DNA from 2 places in the Paenisporosarcina sp. TG-14 genome. Region 2 is predicted to be linked to the other one. Evidence: a T-box and tRNA genes for the amino acid it is inferred to sense, from the RefSeq annotation. Region 2 holds a T-box; the other holds one or more tRNA genes.

Region 1 (4,220 bases), on a different contig from region 2:
TTGGTAAATTTGATTAGTATCCAAGCTAATAAAATGCATACTAATCCTGCAGTCACCATTAATCCAAATCTGTAACTAAAGAAGAAAATGCCTCCAAGTATCGGTCCTATAACTACTGCAATATTCATGGAAGTATAAAAAACAGCAAAGACTTCACTGCGATGTTCTTCAGAGACAACATCGGCTACCATTGCTTGGCTAGCTGGCCAATATAATGATCCAAATACGCTAGCTATTGAAAATGCGATAAACCCTAAACTTGGCGATTCCAAAATTGATGAGTTTGCAAGTGCAAATAAGAAAAATGCACCGCCCTGTCCAAAAGAAGACAAAACCATCATCGTTCGACGACCATATTGATCAGCACAATAGCCACCAACTAAATTTGCTGCTACTGAAAAAACCTGCGACAAAATTAATAATAAACCAGCTGTCGTTTTGCCGAATTCTTCTGCAAAATAAATAGCAAGGAATGGAAAAAACATCCAGAACGTTATGTTCATGAACGCTTCGCCAATTAGCCTTGCTTTTAAACTTCGATCCCAATCTCTAATTCTCATGATGTCTTCTCCCTAAACTTTCATCTATCTATTACTTTTTTAATAGTGTAGCACTGTGATTAGTTTCTTTGACATACATAATTAGTCTGAGGTTATTCTATACTTCTCCACAAATAAAGCGATGCGTAACTTAAATAAGGTGACCAATCGGGAAAGTGAGTTGCAATCTCTTCAGCTTTTGGTTTATCGGGAGTTGCCCAAAGTTTTTTCAATGCATTTTGAAGTCCTATATCTGCAAGTGGGAATAAATTTGGTCTTCCTAAACCAAATAGTAAAAAGCTACCTGCTGTCCACGGTCCGATTCCCCGGTATTTCACAAGTATTTGCGTGATTGTTTCATCGTCTTGTTGAGCAAGGGCTTCGAGATTGAGTTCGCCACTAGCTATGGCTTGTGACACTCCAATCACGTATTCTGCTTTTCTAGTACTAAATTGTAGTTCTCGTAACTCTTCAACTTGAAGTTGTCCTATCACGTCAGGTTGTGGGTAGAACCAAACACCATCTATTTGCTCGCCAAATGTATGAACGAAACGAGTCGTAAGTGTATGGGCAAATGATAAATTTAATTGTTGATGTATGATGCTTTTCAATAACGTTGCGTATAACGAAAACTCTCTAATAATGGGCGTTCCTCTATGCTCCTCAAATAAAGAAGCTAAATTGGTGTGGGCGAAATGAGCATGAATGGGGTCGAGTGACCGATCAAAATGAAAAATTTCTTTAATGGTTTGTAGTTGTTGTTCGTTAGTTGTTCCTTCTATTAGAAATGTTGGAGATTCTGTTGTTCCTGTAGCCTGAACTTTATTTACCTTGCGCTCTCCAGTCGCTACAAGAACATAACGTTCTTCTTTATTTAAAGAAATCAAAGGGTCCATTGAAAGACGGTCGAGTACACGATCAAAATCATATGTGAAATTTAAATTGATATATTCTGTCATGGTCATATCCTTTCTCTTCGGTTATATTTGACTCATACATTTATGATAAGATGAATTGATGTGAAATAGCATGATGGCAGTTTAGTTTAATACTTATTTCTTCTTCTCATGTGGTGAGTAGTTAGAAGTCCTGATTCTATTAATAATATTAATAGCTTAGATGACTATAGTTAAATTAAAGTATAACTGAAAGATTCAAACTGTAAGTATATACTTATTAGAAATAACGATTGGAAGATATTACACTCTTGAAAACCGACTCTCTTGCTGTCGAAGCGAGTTCCAGGATTCAAAATATTTGGGGATAAAGAAGGAGAAATTTTCATGCAAGTTTTGGTTTTACGTTTTGACTACAAATTATCTACACAATTAGAACATAATATAAAAGACTTATTAATCGCTTCAAGTCGAAGTAAAGAAACACCTCTTCCACCCCACATCAGCTTATTTACTTTTGATCAAATTAATCCTTTAATTTTAAATGAACGAGTAAAATTATGGATTGAAAAACAAAAACAACTTGATATTTCTTTATCATCCCTAGGATTCTTCAAACAACAAGGTACATTTTTTGCAGCACCAGTGGTCACGAAGGAATTAGAGTTATTTCATCGCGAACTATTTTCTCTAATCTTGAATTTACATACAAATGAAATTTCCCCATACTTACCAGGTAAATGGGTACCTCATGCAACGTTAATTAACAATGTACCTCTAACCGTTTGGGGTCCCCTATTTCAACGTGCAAGCTTGTCCTTTGAAACACTTGTCGGAAAAGCAGTAGCTATTGAATGTTGGACCGTTGTAAATGGTAGTGCACAAACAGAATGGACCCACTTTTTACAGTAAGTTATTTGAATTATTTTTTCTAGATCATTGACTATTATTCTGTGGACGTTATAATAGAATTTGTCCTAGAAAAACGATCTTGTAGCTCAGCTGGGAGAGCGCCACCTTGACAGGGTGGAGGTCGCTGGTTCGAGCCCAGTCGGGATCATTGGGTGCCAAACCCACGAGAATCTTTAAGGAACGAAAGATTCTTCCAAAAAAAGCATCATCTCTTAGGAGGTGGTGTTTTTTTTCTGTCTTTTGTATTCGTGCTAAAAAGAACAAATCCTTTATCTCATACTATTGGAAGTGTAAATTCATTTTCGATAGTTCAAATACTGATCATTTACTAATACATCAATTTCATTACCTTATGTATAGAAAAAGCACACTACGTGTAAGTGCGCTTTGATAATTACAATAAAGTTACATCTGAATAACGGAGTATAAAGCCCGTTTTAAATTTACTTTCATCAAAATGAATTAACTTATGCTTTTTTAAATTCTTATAGCCATCATACCTATCTTCAGTGTCCATAAACCCGTCTCCCTTATATGGGAGTTCTGCTATTTCAGGTTTGGTTTCTTTAAAAGCTTTAATATTAGCAAACAGCTTAAATTCATTTTCAGACAAAAAACTGAAGGTGTCTCTATCTACCATTTTCACCCCTCCTCTCTTCCATCCATTATTCTACAAAAGAGAATGGATTCCTTTAAAATGAAATATTATTATTTAAGAAAATCACATCTCATTTAGTAATGCTTTCATTTATATAATTATATCCTTACAACATTCGTGGATGACTCTACTGTGTATTTACGTTCTTCATTTTCTTCCTGTAACTGTTTTATTGTGCACTTAGTACCTCTTTTTCCTCCTCGAGCTTCCCGATTTTATGCTATGCTGGATTACTTTCTAAATGTCTACGCCCATTTATAATCCACCCAGGCCATTTTGCTCAATAAAAGATTACTAATTACTATACACAGAAAAAATTGAATATTACGTATCTTGGTGGTATATTATAAGCTACTAAACTCACATCGTCACTTTATAATGCCGACAAAGGTGGATCAATTTTTTGAAGAAACTTTTGTGTCCATAATAAATTTTACACAAAAGGACCCAAAACTTTGAAAGGCATAGAAGGAGGTATTTTCATGTTAACAAATCATCTGGATTTTAGACTAGAGCCCCAAATTCAAAAACTATATGCGGAACATAAAAAACGATCAGAGAAAATAGATTGGGGATATCATGAATTTTTGCCATGGGACAAGGCTCAAGATTTTCGCAGAGTACCGTGGGACTCAAGTCAAGTTACCTTACCTGCAAACATTATCACTGCTGTGGAAACCGCCCTATTGACAGAAGTTAATCTTCCCTGGTTCACTTCACATCTGGATCAAACCTTTAAAGGCCCATTAACCGTTGTCCGAGATTTTGTTCATACATGGACTGCCGAAGAAGATCAACATTCCAACTTACTTGAAACCTATCTACTAATCACGCGTAGTGTGGATCCAAAACGTCTTCACCAACTACATAAACAAACCGTTGAAAGCGGGTATAGTCCAGACTATACGACACCTTTTGAAACAATGGTTTATACAACCATGCAGGAACTTGCGACGATGGCCTTTTATACAAATGTCGCAAAAGTAGCCAGAAAGCATGACAGCGAACTATCTACTCTTCTTTTGCGCTTATCAAAAGACGAAACGCTGCATTACGCTTTTTATCGCGATGTCATTAAATTTCATCTTCAATTAGAACCGAACTATTGTTATTACCTTGGTCATGTCATCCGTAATTTTCAAATGCCAGGTGCTGTCATGCCTGATTTTGATGACCGAATGGCGATTATTGCAAAAGAAGCAAATTATGGTCCAT
Region 2 (4,220 bases):
ACAGCTGGAATTGAAACATTGTCACGTTTAACACCAGAGACGTATGATCACTTCAATAGACTAGCTGATCAACTAGAAGCGGGATTCCGTGATGCGGCATCTAAGTATCACATTCCTCACACAGTAAATCGTGCAGGGTCTATGATTGGATTCTTCTTTACAAATGAAAAAGTGACTAACTTTGATATTGCTAAAACGTCTGATCTTAAGTTGTTCGCAAAATATTATCGCTTGATGGCTGAAGAAGGCATTTTCTTGCCACCTTCACAATTTGAGGGCATGTTCTTATCTGCAGCTCATACATCTGAAGATATTGCAAAAACTGTCCAAGCATTCCATAAAGTGTTTGCTCAATTAGCTTAAAACACACGTCCTGTTACTCATTAAGAGTAGCAGGACTTTTTGCATTGGAAGAGGTGGGGCATGTTGCACAAAAATTGGATTGTTTTACGAACATTTTTAATAGCAGCTACAAGTGGATTCGTGTTACATTCCATCGGTATTTTTTTACCATGGTTACTCGGACCCATGATTTCATTACTGTTATTAAGACAATATACAAAGTTAGAATTTCATTGGCCAAAAATACTCCGTCAAATGGGCTTAATATTCTTAGGCATTCAAATCGGCTCATCTTTTACCAAAAAAGCAATTGAACTTATGTGGGTTGACCTACCTTTAATGGCTTTATTAACATTCTCTGTAGTGACTGTGGCACTTCTCCTAAGTTATGTATTCATGAAAATGTCAGGGGAAACAGTTGCTACAAGTGTATTAGGTTCACTACCTGGAGGCTTATCGCAAATGGTGCTTCTTAGTGAAGAAGTGAAATCGGCAAATTCGACTGTCGTCATGTTAATGCAAACCTTTCGTATATTCGTAGTTGTTACGATTGTCCCATTTTTAACTGCATGGATTCCAAAAGGCTCACATTTTAATGATGGTTCACTTGATGTCTTATCATCTTTTAATATGACTCATTTTATTATTGTCGTCGTAGTAGGAATAGCTCTTTTCATTGGGATGAAAAAAAATCATTTTCCTCTTCCTGAACTCATGGCACCTATTATAGCGATGGCCATTGTGCAATTCATCACCGATCATCCTGTTGTAGAAGTTCCATTACTGGTGTTAATTCTTTCTCAAATATTTGTCGGTTCACATTTAGGCCTTCAGCTCGAAAAAGTACGAGATAAATTATCTGTCCGCATGTTTAGTGCGATTGTGCTATCAAATTTAGTTTTAATTGCATTTTGCGTTGGCTTCGCTTACGTTTTAACGGCCATTCATCCAATTAACACGTTTTTAGATTTCTTTATAAGTGCGGCACCTGGTGGTATTGCTGAAATGTCCATCACTGCTCTAGAAACTGGGGCGGACCTATCGACAGTCACAAGTTTTCATTTATTCCGGATTTTCTTTATTTTGTTAATAGCGGGTCCCATATTAACGTACGCATTGAAAAAATGGCTGAAATAACTTGTACTAAAATCATAATAGCTCGTTCTCTCGCATAAAATCTTTCACATAGCATTGTGAAGGAGGACAAGAATTGAATCATGTAAATTGGAAGCTTCAAGAAGTATTTTATTTCCCGGAAAGTTTTGGGGTGCCTAGTAGTGCTTCACGAATAGATGTTAAACCGCAAGTAGAATTTCAACAGCTAAACGGAGTAAGCAGTTTACATGGCATTTACCATATTGCGGCGAACGTCGCATTTCAACCAGGTGAATGTCAACATCACGGAACATCAGAATGGATTTCGATTGAAGATTTAGATGTTAGTGGAGAAAACGGTTATTTTGAATATGCAGTACCATTATTTGTAGAATTACCACCTACTTATGTACATGGAGACGTAAAGCCTGAAATTCATTTATCAGATGTGCATGCTTCCGTTACAGATGACCACACGTTAAAAGTTGAATGGGATGTAATGTGCTCATATGAACTTCCCCCACCACCAGAATCCTCATCAGTAGAAAGTAGTAGTTCATCAAGTGAAAATTCTACTTCTGAGGAAAGCCTAGTGATTAAAGAAGATATTGCTTTGCCGTTTTTCTTGCGCGGTTTAAAGGATGAGTATTCTGTATTTAAAGTTAAATAATATCTTTGTGAAACAAAAAAAGAATGGAAATTAACAGGCATAAAAGCAAAAAGTCAAATGTAGTTGGAAGGAAAATGGTGCGAATTAATTCGAAAACTGTAATAGGTAGAATGATGTTTTTACAATAAAAACGAGTCTTTCGAAGCCAAGGGGGAAGCAGGTAGGGGTTATATCCTCTTCTCATTAAAATTTCTCCTTTCAAAAATACTTGACGGCTTGATAAAAAATTCGATACAATACTCATCAATAGTACTTACTAAAATGATAAATAAATTAATATTGATGCATAGATTGGGAAGAGTAAAATGATGTTGTTATCAAAAGAGAGGAAACGTCTGGTGAAAGTTTCCGTTAACACATGTTTGAATGTCGCCCATGAGCAGTTTCTGTGAACGAAATTAAGTAGCAGAAACCGGTTTAAAGCCGTTATATAACTTTGAGAGCGTGATGATGATTTTGTCATCTGCGAATAAAGGTGGTACCGCGAACAACTCCTTCGTCCTTTTATGTGACGATTGGAGTTTTTTCGTATGGGTAAGATATAAAACGTATTAACTATACCTTTGTTCTGGTGTAGGTCTGTCGAGCTTGAGTGGCGCTTTGCGCTTTTCTATAAAAAGGAGGAACTGATGATGACTGAACAACAAAAGCAGCTACCTACGAAATATGATCCTAAGTCCATCGAACAAGGACGCTATGAATGGTGGCTTGAAGGAAAGTATTTTGAAGCACAACCTGAAAGTGGCAAAGAACCATATACCATCGTAATTCCTCCTCCAAATGTAACTGGTAAATTACACTTAGGACATGCTTGGGACACGACGTTACAAGATATATTAATTCGTATGAAACGCATGCAAGGATATGATGCATTATGGTTACCAGGAATGGACCATGCAGGAATTGCAACTCAAGCAAAAGTAGAAGAAAAACTTCGTTCTGAAGGAATATCACGTTACGATTTAGGTCGTGAAACATTTGTTAAAGAAACGTGGAAATGGAAAGAAGAATATGCTGGTCATATTCGCACGCAATGGTCAAAACTTGGTTTAGGATTAGATTACTCACGTGAACGTTTTACACTGGATGATGGTTTATCCAACGCAGTAAAAGAAGTTTTCGTTAAACTTTATAATAAGGGACTTATTTATCGTGGTGAACGTATTATCAACTGGGATCCGGCAACAAAAACAGCGTTATCGGATATCGAAGTAATCCATCAAGACGTACAGGGTGCTTTCTATCATATGCGCTACCCACTAACAGATGGCACGGGACATATTGAAATTGCGACAACTCGACCAGAAACCATGCTTGGCGATACAGCCGTAGCTGTTCATCCTGAAGATAAACGTTATATGCATTTAATCGGTAAAACACTAACATTACCGATTATTGGTCGTCAAATTAAGATCGTTGCAGATGACTATGCCGATATGGCATTTGGTAGTGGAGCTGTTAAAATTACACCAGCTCATGACCCGAATGACTTTGAACTCGGTAACCGTCATGACTTAGAGCGCGTGTTAGTGATGAATGAAGACGGTACGATGAATGGTCTAGCTGGAAAGTATGAAGGCATGGATCGTTTCGAATGTCGCAAACAAATTGTAGCGGATCTTCAAGAATCGGGCGTACTATTTAAAATTGAAGAACATATGCACTCAGTAGGTCACTCTGAGCGTAGCGGAGCAGTTGTAGAACCGTATTTATCAACACAATGGTTTGTTAAAATGCAGCCATTAGCTGACGAAGCGATTAACCTTCAACATGGTGATGGCAAAGTTCAATTCGTACCAGATCGATTCGAAAACACCTATATGCGCTGGATGGAAAACATTCGCGACTGGTGTATTTCACGTCAATTATGGTGGGGACACCGAATTCCCGCTTGGTATCACATTGAAACAGATGAAATCTACGTTGGTCATGAAGCACCAGCTGACATTGAAAACTGGAAACAAGATGAAGATGTATTAGATACGTGGTTTTCATCAGCGTTATGGCCGTTTTCAACGATGGGTTGGCCAGACGAATCAAATGAAGAATTCAAACGCTATTACCCTACAGATGTATTAGTAACAGGTTATGATATTATATTCTTCTGGGTATC

The links. The T-box of region 2 lies ahead of C406_RS0117390 (valine--tRNA ligase). A T-box ahead of a tRNA ligase gene usually reads a tRNA of that ligase, here a tRNA-Val.
Region 1: it has a tRNA-Val gene. The T-box ahead of C406_RS0117390 (valine--tRNA ligase) is inferred to sense a tRNA for this amino acid. The anticodon was not compared.

Annotation. Positions count from the first base shown of each region.
Region 1 covers NZ_AMGD01000010.1:21,001-25,220, forward strand. Annotated here, with positions in the region: gene C406_RS0104340 (MDR family MFS transporter) at 1-560, opposite strand, end outside; gene C406_RS0104345 (DNA-3-methyladenine glycosylase family protein) at 653-1,498, opposite strand; gene C406_RS0104350 (2'-5' RNA ligase family protein) at 1,823-2,347, shown strand; tRNA gene C406_RS0104355 (tRNA-Val) at 2,423-2,495, shown strand; gene C406_RS0104360 (hypothetical protein) at 2,742-2,987, opposite strand; gene C406_RS0104365 (acyl-ACP desaturase) at 3,488-4,220, shown strand, end outside.
Region 2 covers NZ_AMGD01000077.1:6,530-10,749, forward strand. Annotated here, with positions in the region: gene hemL (glutamate-1-semialdehyde 2,1-aminomutase) at 1-363, shown strand, start outside; gene C406_RS0117375 (AbrB family transcriptional regulator) at 424-1,479, shown strand; gene C406_RS0117380 (hypothetical protein) at 1,553-2,107, shown strand; T-box leader at 2,386-2,614, shown strand; gene C406_RS0117390 (valine--tRNA ligase) at 2,740-4,220, shown strand, end outside.